One region of the Psychrobacillus sp. NPDC096623 genome, then DNA from elsewhere that is predicted to be linked to it. Evidence: predicted binding sites of a transcription regulator. Region 1 holds the regulator's gene; each other region holds the start of a gene.
What was found. Region 1 encodes LexA, which represses DNA repair genes until DNA is damaged. Its sites were predicted from a motif close to CGAACATATGTTCG; they were not measured.
Positions count from the first base shown of each region.

Region 2: a site for LexA is predicted at 1,486-1,499, ahead of uvrB (excinuclease ABC subunit UvrB). Genes of this name have one in related genera too.
Region 3: a site for LexA is predicted at 2,495-2,508, ahead of recA (recombinase RecA). Genes of this name have one in related genera too.

Region 1 is NZ_JBIWER010000002.1:460,275-464,497, reverse strand. Features, by position in the region: gene tkt (transketolase) at 1-869, opposite strand, end outside; gene ACIQX2_RS07010 (DUF896 domain-containing protein) at 956-1,189, opposite strand; gene ACIQX2_RS07005 (YneB family resolvase-like protein) at 1,252-1,902, opposite strand; gene yneA (cell division suppressor protein YneA) at 1,899-2,216, opposite strand; gene lexA (transcriptional repressor LexA) at 2,387-3,007, shown strand; gene ACIQX2_RS06990 (hypothetical protein) at 3,280-3,450, shown strand; gene ACIQX2_RS06985 (hypothetical protein) at 3,601-3,771, shown strand; gene ACIQX2_RS06980 (long-chain-fatty-acid--CoA ligase) at 4,070-4,223, opposite strand, start outside.
Region 2 is NZ_JBIWER010000005.1:193,604-197,826, reverse strand. Features, by position in the region: gene ACIQX2_RS14615 (YhjD family protein) at 35-391, shown strand; gene ACIQX2_RS14610 (competence protein ComK) at 397-930, opposite strand; gene ACIQX2_RS14605 (IDEAL domain-containing protein) at 1,109-1,345, shown strand; gene uvrB (excinuclease ABC subunit UvrB) at 1,565-3,547, shown strand; gene uvrA (excinuclease ABC subunit UvrA) at 3,554-4,223, shown strand, end outside.
Region 3 is NZ_JBIWER010000001.1:71,404-75,626, forward strand. Features, by position in the region: gene rny (ribonuclease Y) at 1-937, opposite strand, end outside; gene recA (recombinase RecA) at 1,338-2,408, opposite strand; gene ACIQX2_RS00395 (competence/damage-inducible protein A) at 2,588-3,844, opposite strand; gene pgsA (CDP-diacylglycerol--glycerol-3-phosphate 3-phosphatidyltransferase) at 3,859-4,223, opposite strand, start outside.

The sequences.
Region 1 (4,223 bases):
GGAACGTAGAAGTCCTCTTCGTATAACCATTTATATTCCGCTTTAGCTAAAAGAGTTTCGTCTTTTCCTAAAGGCATACCATGAGCATCTGACTTACCAGAACGGTTAGGAGAACCAAAGCCGATAACAGTTTTCACTTCAATAAGAGTTGGTTTATCATTTTGAGACTTCGCTTTATCAATAGCATTTGAAATTTCTTCGATATCGTTTCCGTCTTTTACGAGAATATAGTTCCAACCATATGAATCAAATCGTTTTTCTACATTTTCTGAGAATGATTTACCTAAATCACCATCTAAAGAAATATCATTACTATCATATAATACAATCAATTTATCCAATTGAAGATGGCCAGCAAGAGAAATTGCTTCTGCAGCTACACCTTCCATTAAATCACCATCACCGCATAATGCATAAGTATAATGATCAATAATAGAGTGGTTTTCTTTATTGTACGTAGCTGCTAAGTGTGCCTCAGCCATCGCCATACCTACTGCCATCCCGATTCCTTGACCAAGTGGACCAGTTGTTGCTTCTACTCCTGCAGTGTGACCGAATTCAGGATGTCCAGGTGTTTTAGAATCCCATTGTCTAAAGTTCTTAATCTCTTCCATAGGTAAATCATAGCCACCAAGGTGAAGTAGACTATATAAAAGCATAGAACCATGACCTGCAGATAATACAAAACGGTCGCGGTTGAACCATGTTGGGTTATTTGGATTATGACGTAAATGTTTTGTCCATAAAGTGTAAGCCATTGGTGCAGCCCCCATTGGTAAACCAGGGTGACCAGAATTAGCTTTATCGATTGCATCAATAGACAAAGTTCGAACCGTATTAATTGCTAATAAATCGGATTGTAATGACATGAATGACATCCTCTCAAACAAATTTTTTCTATATTTCTAGTTTAGACAAGAATGTCTGTATTATCAATGGTTTCTGAAATGATTAATTAATTCAGAAACTTTCCTTTCTTGGCTTCTTGAACCTTTACAGGGGTTACATCATTTCCAGCAGGGTCAATTATTTTTACACTTTCTATAGTATCTCTCATTGTGGAGCGAAAAGTTTCCAAATATTCTTTACGTAAAGAACTCTGTTCTTTTGCTTCTTCAATTGAAAGTCCTGTTGTTTTAGATTTTTTAGACAGCTCGCTAATTCTTGCTAGTTTTTCTTTACTTAACATTTTAACGCATCCTTTCACTTTCTCTTTATATAAAGGTAAGGAAAAAACACACAGAGTGCAAGTCATTTCACTCCATGTGTTTCTATGTACTCAATATAACGTCGATGGACGGTTGCTTTACTAATGTTAAAACCCAATCCTTTTAAAGTGCTCGAAATCTCCTCATAGGTAAGACCTGCATTCCGTAGTCTAACAACTTCTTCTACAGGAACATCTATTCTTTCCCTTCCTTCAGGATTTCCTTTTGTCTTTAAATTTTTTTCTGGTCGGTATCCTTTGGAAACCGCCTTTTTCATCCCTCGTCTTATTTTAGCATTATGTAATTTCCTTTGATATTCCTCCACAAGCGCTAATATTTCGAGGAGCATAGAATCCATTTCATTTAAATTAATGACCCCTTTATCTTGTAAAGTGTACACAGAGGTATTTGTTTTTTGGAGTAGATGTAGAACTGCCATTCTTCCATTTCCTCTACCTATTCGAGTTTCATCTTGAACAAATACAGCGTTAATTTCATTTTCTTTTATATAGTCAAGTAATTCTAATAAGCCTTCACGCTCAACATCATAACCACTATGTTGATCAATAAATACTTTTGCCACTTCATAGCTTTTTTGTTTTGCAAATTCTAACAGTTCCTCTTCCTGTCTCTTTAAAGAGGTCTCTTGAGACTCTTTTTCAGTGCTCACACGACAATAGATAACTGATTTCATTTTGTATCGCCTGCTAACTCCGTTTCATTATCGAAGTGGTAACTTTTTTCATTGGCTGGAATTTTAAGTATTTCTCCTGCTTTTATATGTTCATCTTTCAAGTTATTCATCGCCATTACCTTATTAATCCATACTTTTTTATCTTCATTAACTCCGTACTCATGTGCTAACTCCCATAAAGAATCGCCTTGCTCTATATTAATATGTTGACTCTCATCTGTAGAAAAAGATTTCGAGATTATTATAAACATTATAAAAGCAATACTTCCAGCAACAAAAAATGATAGAAAATAGTTTTCTTTTATCCAGGTCATTAAAAATACCCCCTAATAGAATATGTGTTCGTAATGTATAATTTAATAATAATGCGAACGTTTGTTTTTGTCAACACTAATTAGAACCTATGTTTGCATTAATGTTCGTAGCCTGTTATACTATTAATAAGATAGAAAAGGATAGTAATTACTCTTAAAGAGGTGAACAAATGAAGAAAGCATCTAAAAGGCAAGAAGACATTCTAGCTTTTATAAAAGAAGAAGTACGCAAAAAAGGGTATCCACCATCCGTTCGAGAAATAGGAGAAGCTGTGGGCTTAGCATCAAGTTCTACTGTCCATGGACACTTAGCTCGATTAGAAAGTAAAGGTTTAATCAGAAGAGATCCAACTAAACCACGTGCCATTGAAATCCTTGACAGTTTAGGAAGCATGGCTGAAAAACAAAACGTAGTTCATGTGCCACTAGTTGGTAAAGTTACTGCTGGATTGCCAATTACGGCAATTGAAAATATTGAAGAATTTTTCCCGCTGCCAGAAACTTTTGGTACATCTGATGATAATTTATTTATGTTAGAGATTATGGGTAACAGTATGATTGAAGCAGGAATTTTAAATGGTGACTATGTTGTTGTAAAACAACAGCAATCAGCAAATAATGGTGATATTGTTGTAGCAATGACCGACGAGGATGAAGCGACAGTGAAGCGGTTCTTTAAGGAAAAATCCTATTTCCGTTTACAACCTGAAAATTCCTCCATGGAACCAATCATCGTAAACTCCGTTAGCATTCTTGGAAAAGTTGTTGGAGTTTATCGCAATATTCAATAGTATTTACAGACTTGACAATCTACTTAATATTACTTAAAATAACGAAGAGCCGATATCATATTTCAACGAAAAGTGGACATTTTCGTTGAAATCATCGAAAAACCCCTTTACCTTTATGGTTGAGGGGTTTTGTTTTGAAAAATATTATATTCTAAAATATAATATAAAGAGTTTGAAAATAACAAAATGTGGGTATTATTTCTATAAGCTTACATAGGTTAAATTACATACTTATTTATGGGTGATACATAACTACAAAGGAGTCGTAACCTATGAAAATAATTGTAGAAGAACTTAAAAAACTCATAAATGACTATTATAGATGCAATAACTTCCAACTGAAGGAACAAATATTGATCGATATTAAACTATTAAAGGATGCACTAAGAATTATTGAAAAAAGTAAGCTAGGGATTAACTATGAAAGATCACTTGGTTATTAATCAAGTGATCTTTTTGTACCTAAACAACTCTTCAATTCCACATGGCCTTTGTTCTCTTTTTCAAAAATTATTACTTAAAATACTTCCAATTATAGTCGATTTGTTACATAATAAAAAAACAGGTATTATAGATCATAAGGGGGAGTATTATTGCCTATAGCATTAATTTATAAAGAACTAAATCGATTAATAGATGATTACTATAAATGTCCCTTTAAACATATAAAAGAGCAAATTCTTATTGATATCCATCTTCTCACTGAAGCGATATTACTTTTCGATGTCGATTATCCTTTAACAGTTTCACTTGAAACTCAATAAGTGACGGCTCCCTCTTACTTAGTAATAAACAAACTAACCATATACAAAAAGCGTTGAGAGCATAGAGCTCAAACGCTTTTTTAAATAATAAAATCCTCAATCCATTGTGAACTGAGCTTTTACCGTATGTTAATAACAATTTCTTCTTCAACTTAAGTATCCGTTACTTGAACATGTTTTTATTGGAGTGGTGCGAATAACATTACTGAAACCTCTACTAAACAAAATCTCTAATACTAGTACTATTAAGAAGCCTATAAAAACTCACTCCGGTGAAACCACCGGAGTGAGTTTTTTGTTAATTTACCTTTTTAGGGCCATTCCAGTACATTTCGCGTAAACGGAATTTTTGCAGTTTTCCTGTAGCTGTTTTTGGTAATGCCTCTACAAATTCAATCGATTTTGGCGCTTTGAAATGAGACATATTCGAACGACAGTAATCGATTAATTCT
Region 2 (4,223 bases), on a different contig from region 1:
CAAACGTTCTTTTTAGAAAGAAGGAGGAGTAGTTATGCCATTAATACCGGAAGAAGCAATCCCATACTTCGAAAACATGATTTATCTTCCAATGGTTTTGACTATTTTAGAAAAAGATCGAACTATTTTTGAAAAGGCTCCATTTAAATTGAAGCGTCCGTATATCGTTTTAGTAGAAGAAGCAGGAAAGCAAGTTCAGAAAGAATTGAAACAGACGCATATGTATATGAGGCGTCACAGTATGAAAGTTCTTCGTGGAGAAGGAGATGATATGTTCACTGAGTATGTATTTTTTCATGGAGGTTATGAAGAACATCGACGTTACCTAAACGTTCGGCTCCGCAACAGAGTCGAAGAACTTTTATCAATTTATTTTGCCGTAGTAGAATAATTTCGTTAGTACTGGGAGTCTTTTTGAAATTTTTTAGTAATGTAACCAGTATTCATCAGATTACTCATCCGTTTTAGTAAGTGCATATTTAGTATATTAGCAAATCCAACTTGTCGACTTATTGTCTGAGGAGATGATGGAACTGTTAATTTTTGACCATTTGTTAGAACGACTACACAGCCATCGTCCGAAGGATAAAAGGAAGCTATTGCCTTAAAAGAGAACCAAACATTTAAATCCGATTTTGGAGAAAGTATTGGTATGAATATACATGGATTTCCGAAGTCATGTGCTATTAGAATAGGTAGCTTAAAATAATTTCCAATTGCTTCCCTCGATAATCGAGCAGTATGCTGAAAAGAAGAGCCGTAAAAAGAACAAGAATGCCGAACAATATCAAAAGGCTTTTTATTAATTATATTGGTTTCCCCTGAAAAGTTAGTTACCTTTGTAAATATCGTATTATTCACTACAATAGGTTGAAGTACAGCGGTCTCAAATGAAATGAAAAAAGATTTTTCTTCTACTTTATTCGACATAAAAATCCACCCCTTTGTATTATATATCTCAATTATAGTTAATTTTGGAAGTAAAGCAAGTAAAAATAACGAATATTTAAAATATTCCCTTTTTACTATATAGACTAAATTTTCTTAAAATGATTGCAACAATCTCGATGCTTTTATATAATAGAAAAAAGGCATCGGGGTGATGGAGATGGACAAACAATATTCATACGCAGATTTCTTGAAAGCTATGGGTCAGGCAGGGAAGGAAAGCTCTGCGGAAAATTTGTTAAACGAAATATATCTTGATATGTTTTTGAACATTGTCCACCGGGAACAAAGTAGTAACCGTCTCTTAGCATTGATAGATGAGACGTTAGATCAAAAAGATAAGGCAGCATTTATGGAGTATACAGCTGCTCTTCATCAACTTAACAGTCCAAAATAATTCAATCCTAGGTAAAAAACCACTTTTATTAGAGTGGTTTTTTTCGTTTGAAATTCTATTTTTATAGTAGCGCAAGAAACATCTAATAATAGGAATAGCTTTCAAAGTCACTTGTATAAGTGGCTTTTTATGGATAACAAAAAACATACGTTCGTTTTATTAGGAATCAAAAAAAGAGTATGTTAAACTGAAATTATTCAAAAAATGGGAGGCTTATGTATGGAACAAAAATTTGATTTGCAAGCTCCGTATGAGCCAGCGGGAGATCAAATAGAAGCAATAAAAGAATTAGTAAAAGGTGTTAATGAAGGAAAAAGGTTTCAAACTTTACTAGGTGCAACTGGTACTGGTAAAACATATACAATATCAAATGTAATTCAACAAGTAAATAAACCAACACTAGTGATGGCACATAACAAAACACTAGCGGGTCAATTATATAACGAGTTTAAAGAATTTTTCCCGAACAATGCTGTGGAGTACTTCGTAAGCTACTATGATTATTTTCAACCAGAAGCATATGTACCATCAACCGATACATTTATAGAAAAGGATTCAAGTATTAATGAGGAAATAGACAAGCTACGACATTCTGCAACTTCTTCTTTGTTTGAAAGAAAAGATGTCATTATTATCGCATCTGTATCTTGTATATACGGTCTAGGTAATCCAGAGGAATATAAAGAGCTCGTTCTATCATTAAGAACGGGAATGGAGATTGATCGTAATCAATTATTGCGTAAACTTGTAGACATTCAATATGAAAGAAACGATTTGAACTTCGTACGTGGAAAGTTCCGTGTTCGTGGAGATGTAGTAGAAATTTTCCCCGCTTCCCGTGATGAAAAATGTCTTCGAGTCGAATTTTTTGGAGATGAGATCGATCGAATTCGAGAAGTTAATGCGCTAACAGGAGAAATTCTTGGTGAACGTGATCACGTTGCTATATTCCCCGCTTCTCATTTCGTTACCCGGGAAGAGAAGATGAAACTAGCTTTAGCAAATATTAAAAAAGAATTAGAGGAACAACTGGCTTATTTAAGAAGTGAGGATAAGCTTTTAGAGGCCCAAAGATTGGAACAACGTACGAGATATGATTTAGAAATGATGGAAGAGATGGGCTTTTGTTCAGGCATTGAAAACTACTCAAGGCATTTAACATTAAGAGAAGCAGGTGCAGTGCCTTATACATTACTAGACTATTTTCCAGAAGACTTTTTACTCGTAGTAGATGAAAGTCACGTTTCATTACCCCAAGTAAGAGGAATGTATAATGGAGACCAAGCGAGAAAATCAGTGCTCGTAAATTATGGTTTCCGTTTGCCGTCTGCTCTAGACAATCGTCCTTTAACTTTCAATGAATATGAAAAACATATACACCAAGCTATATTTGTTTCCGCAACTCCAGGACCATATGAGCTTGAGCATACACCAGAAATGGTTGAGCAAATTATTCGTCCAACAGGACTATTGGATCCAGTTATAACTGTGAAGCCAATTGAAGGGCAAATAGATGATTTAATCAATGAAATTCATGAAAGATCTGCCAAAAACGAGCGAGTATTAATAACGACACTTACAAAAAAAATGTCAGAGGATCTAACGGATTACTTAAAAGAGATTGGGATAAAAGTTCAATACTTACATTCAGAAGTAAAAACACTAGAACGTACAGAAATAATTCGAGAACTTCGATTAGGTACGTACGATGTATTAATAGGAATTAACTTGTTACGAGAAGGTATAGACATACCAGAAGTATCTCTAGTAGCAATATTAGATGCTGATAAAGAAGGATTTTTGCGCTCTGAACGTTCTTTAATCCAGACGATTGGGCGTGCTGCACGTAACTCTAATGGAGAAGTTATTATGTACGCAGATAAAATGACAGACTCCATGCGAAAAGCGATTGACGAGACACAACGTCGCAGAACTATTCAAATGGAATATAACGAAAAGCATGGTATTACACCAAAAACAATTCAAAAGAAAATAAGCGATGTTATTCGTGCGTCACAAGTTGCAGAAGAGGAAGAAACGTATGCACAACGTTTAATAAGCGGCAAACCATTGACGACTCAAGAAAAAGCAAAGCTTCTACAGGATCTAGAAAAAGAAATGAAAGATGCAGCAAAAGCGCTTAACTTTGAACGAGCTGCAGAGTTACGAGACGCAATTTTGGAACTGAAGCTGGAAGGGTGATATCTGTTGAAAAATAAAGAAATTGTAGTTCAAGGAGCACGTGCAAATAATTTAAAAAATGTAAGTTTGAAAATTCCAAGAGATAAGCTAGTTGTAATGACAGGACTTTCTGGCTCAGGAAAGTCTTCATTAGCTTTTGATACGATTTATGCGGAAGGACAACGCCGATATGTTGAGTCACTATCAGCATATGCACGACAATTTTTAGGTCAAATGGAGAAGCCTGATGTCGATGTTATTGAAGGCCTATCACCAGCTATTTCCATTGATCAAAAAACGACGAGTAAAAACCCACGTTCTACCGTAGCAACTGTGACGGAAATCTACGACTATATGCGTTTATTGTATGCGCGAGTTGGAAAGCCGATATGCCCAAATCATGGTATTGAAATTTCTTCGCAAACGATTGAACAAATGGTCGATCGTTTAAGCGAATATCCAGAAAGAACAAAGATGCAAGTGCTCGCGCCTGTTGTTTCAGGTCGTAAAGGAACGCATGTAAAGCTTCTGGAAGAAATGAAAAAAGAAGGCTTCGTTCGTGTACGTATCGATGGAGAGTTAATCGATTTAGATGATGATATCAATTTAGATAAAAATAAAAAACATAATATAGAAGTTGTTATCGACCGAATAATAATGAAAGAAGGAGTTGCTGCAAGGCTTAGTGATTCTCTGG
Region 3 (4,223 bases), on a different contig from region 1:
AATTGTGAACACCTATATCGAATGTAGTTTGTTCACCAATTTCACGAATTTGTTCATCAACTTCTCTTCTAGACTTTTCAACCATTTCTTCAATTCGTGCCGGATGAATTCGTCCATCCTGTACTAGCTTTTCAAGTGCTAAACGGGCAGTTTCTCTTCTGATTGGATCAAAGCCTGATAGAATTACGGCTTCTGGCGTATCATCAATGATTAAATCGATTCCTGTTAACGTCTCTAGTGTACGAATATTTCGACCTTCACGACCAATAATGCGACCTTTCATCTCATCATTTGGCAAGTTAACTACAGAAACAGTTGTTTCAGCAACATGATCTGCTGCAAAACGTTGTAACGCTAGGGAAAGAATCTCACGAGACTTTTTATCGGATTCTTCTTTAGCTCTAGTTTCCGATTCCTTCGTCATTACAGCAATATCCGTAGCAAGTTCATTTTCTACTTCTTGGAGAATTATTGTTTTCGCTTCATCTCTAGTTAGAGTAGAAATTCTTTCTAGTTCAGTTTGTTGTTTCTTAACTAGTTCATCCACTTTGCTTTCCTTCTGTTCGATATGCTGTTGTCTTTCAGTTAGAGCATCATCTTTACGCTCAAGACCTACTTCTCTCTTGTTTAGAGCATCATCTTTACGATCAAGGTTCTCTTCTCTTTGTAATAACCGATTTTCCTGTTTTTGCAGTTCCATACGGCGTTCACGGATGTCAGATTCTGCTTCATTTCGTAATTTGTGAGTTTCATCTTTGGCTTCTAAAAGTGCTTCTTTCTTCAACGCTTCCGCTTCTCGCTTTGCTTCATCTATGATGATTGCTGAAGATTGTTTTGCACCAGTCACTTTTGAATCGTTCACGTTTTTCAGATAAATATAACCAACAACGGCACCGACAATCAGACCAAGCAAAGCGGAGATGATAATTTCTGTCATTCGAACACCCCCTATTGCTATACTTTTTAGTTTCAGTCGGCACGTATATATAAAAACATATACGCAATGCCTATAATCATTTAATAATAAAGAAATTATACAATTTTAATTGTATAGATGTAGAAATACTCTGTCAAGGAAGGGAAGAATAATATATTCAAACTAGGACAAAATAAACCTTTCCGTATGAATCAATTTCATGAAAGCATATTTTATAGTGAAATCCGAACAATGCTGATTTTCGCTTTAGGAGTACGCTTTCAGCGGGCACGGCTCGAGCATGAAGTCTTTCGCTTTTGCTGTTCCCGCTGGAGTCGACGCAGTACACAGCATTTGCTAAAAGATTAGTTGTTCTTTCAAAAAAAATAGTCTCCCAAATAAATGAGAGACTATCGGGATATTATTCTTCATCTAATAACAATTCAAATTCCGCATCTTCTTCCTCTTCGACCTCATGCGCACCAATCGTTAAAGCGCTTGCGGCCATTCCAAGTGATTCACGGATTTTTGCTGTAACCTCAGCTTTGATAGAAGGATTTTCTTTTAAATATTGTTTTGCGTTTTCTCTACCTTGACCTATACGTTCTCCATTATACGCATACCATGAACCACTTTTTTGAATAATATCAAACTCTGATCCTATGTCAACAGCTTCTCCTTCTTGAGAAATTCCTATACCATACATAATATCTACTTCTGCAGTTTTGAATGGTGGAGCTACCTTATTCTTTACTACTTTAATTTTCGTTTTGTTACCTACAATATCGGTACCTTGTTTAATAGCTTCTGAGCGTCTTACTTCTAAACGAACAGAACTATAGAATTTAAGAGCACGTCCACCTGTTGTAGTTTCCGGATTTCCGAACATTACTCCAATTTTTTCACGAACTTGGTTAATGAAAATAGCAATCGTGTTCGATTTATTAATAACACCTGAAAGTTTGCGTAATGCTTGAGACATTAGTCGAGCTTGAAGACCCATATGAGAATCTCCCATCTCTCCTTCTATTTCAGCTTTAGGTACTAAAGCAGCTACCGAGTCGATTACTAAAATCTCAATTGCTCCACTACGTACAAGCGCCTCTGCTATTTCAAGTGCTTGCTCTCCTGTATCTGGTTGTGATAATAGCAATTCGTCAATATTTACACCAAGTTTTTGTGCATAAATTGGATCTAATGCATGCTCTGCATCGATAAATGCTGCTTGCCCACCAGTTTTTTGTATTTCCGCAATGGCATGTAGCGCAACAGTTGTTTTACCAGAACTCTCTGGACCGTATATTTCAATAATACGTCCTCGTGGATATCCGCCTATACCTAGTGCAGCATCCAATGCTAATGAACCACTAGAAGAAGTCTCAATTTCTAGATTTGTTTTTTCTCCTAGTTTCATAACAGAACCTTTACCAAACTGTTTCTCTATTTGTTTCAACGCCATATCTAAAGCTGCTTTACGATCATTATTAGCCAATTAAATTTCCTCCTCAAAAGAAATGTTGATGTTTTTTATTTCTACTCTTACTATACTCGGTCTTTGAGAAATTTACAAGAAAAAAGCGAACGTTCATTCGTTTATTTTTTGCAACAATTTAATTTTGGGAGTGAAAAACGGCACAAAAATGAATTTTGGGCCGTTTTTATCAATCAAAATTAAATATCTGCTAATTTTTGTTCTTGCAACAAACGTATCAAATAATAGATTGTCAGCTTAACTGTTCTAATCCTATTCGTGTTTCGTAACCCGGATAGATTTAGTTTATACGTAAAGGACTTCGTATCACCTATGGCAATTCCAATCCAAATAGTACCTGCTGGTTGACCACCATGACCATCTGGACCTGCTGCTCCAGTAATACCAACGCCTATATCCGTCTGGAATTTTTCTTTTACGCGAAGTGCCATTTGCTCTGCACACTGACTAGAAACTACGCTATATTTCTCGATAACTTCAGCATCGATGCCTAAATGCTTAATCTTTACGTCTTCCGTATAGGTTATCATCCCACCCACCAAAGCTTCTCCAATTCCTGGTACTGCAGCAAGCTCCGATTGGAATAGTCCTGCTGTCATGCTTTCTGCCGCTGAAATAGTCAGGTCATTTTCAATAAGGATATCTCTCAGTTTTGAAGGCAAAGAATCATTATTGTAGCCATAAACAAATTTACCAACACGGTTTAGTATTTCACCCTGTAAGGCTTCAATCTTTTTCCAAGCTTCTTCTTTTGAATTACTTTTTGCTGTTAATCGAAGTGTAACTTCACCATCAGAGGCAAGTGGTGCAAGGGTTGGATTTGTTTGGTTGTCTAGTAAATCCTGTACTTCTGTTTCCAGTTCTGCTTCACCAATTCCATAAAAACGAATGACATGAGACATTATTACATTTTCATCTAAAAGAAGCTTCGGAAGCAATGGCTTTGCCTCGAATTGGAACATCGGCTCCATCTCTTTCGGAGGACCAGGTAGTAACATATATGAATGACTTTTTGTAGAAAGCAACATCCCTGGTGCCATCCCATGTTTGTTTTCTAGTACAGTAGAGCCTTCTAAAACAAGGGCTTGTTTTTTGTTGTTTTCTGTCATTTTACGACCCATACGTTTAAAGAAATCTTCAATATATATGATTGCATGATTATCTAAGACTAGGTTCAAACCTAAATGCCTCGCTATAGTTTCCTTCGTTAAATCATCTTTTGTAGGACCCAATCCACCAGTGAAAATGATGAGGTCTGCTCGTTTTTCTGCTGTTTGAATCGATTCTAAAAGTCTATCCGCGTTATCTCCAACAACCGTATGATAGTATACATCTAGACCAATCTCTGCTAATTGATTGGATATAAAACGTGCGTTAGTATTAGAAATCTGTCCAAGTAATAACTCCGAACCTACTGCAATAATTTCTGCTTTCATGAAGTACTTCCTTCCTACTTAGAATCTAATAATACCTTACGATTCAAATAAAAATAATCCCAGCCTGACCAGACTGTAAAGAATAGACATACATATAGCATGATCATATCAAAAGGAATATGGAACATTTCAAAGAATATATTCCCCAATAAAAGGGAAGAAATCGCTATTATTTGTGTCCACATTTTTATTTTACCTAATTGATTGGCAGCCACTACCTCTCCTTCGTTAGCTAATATTAAACGAAGACCAGTTACTGCAAATTCACGGCTAATGATTAATATTACTACCCATGATGGCGCCATTCCAAACTCAACTAAAATGATTAAAGCAGCAGAAACTAATAATTTGTCAGCAAGAGGGTCAAGAAATTTCCCCA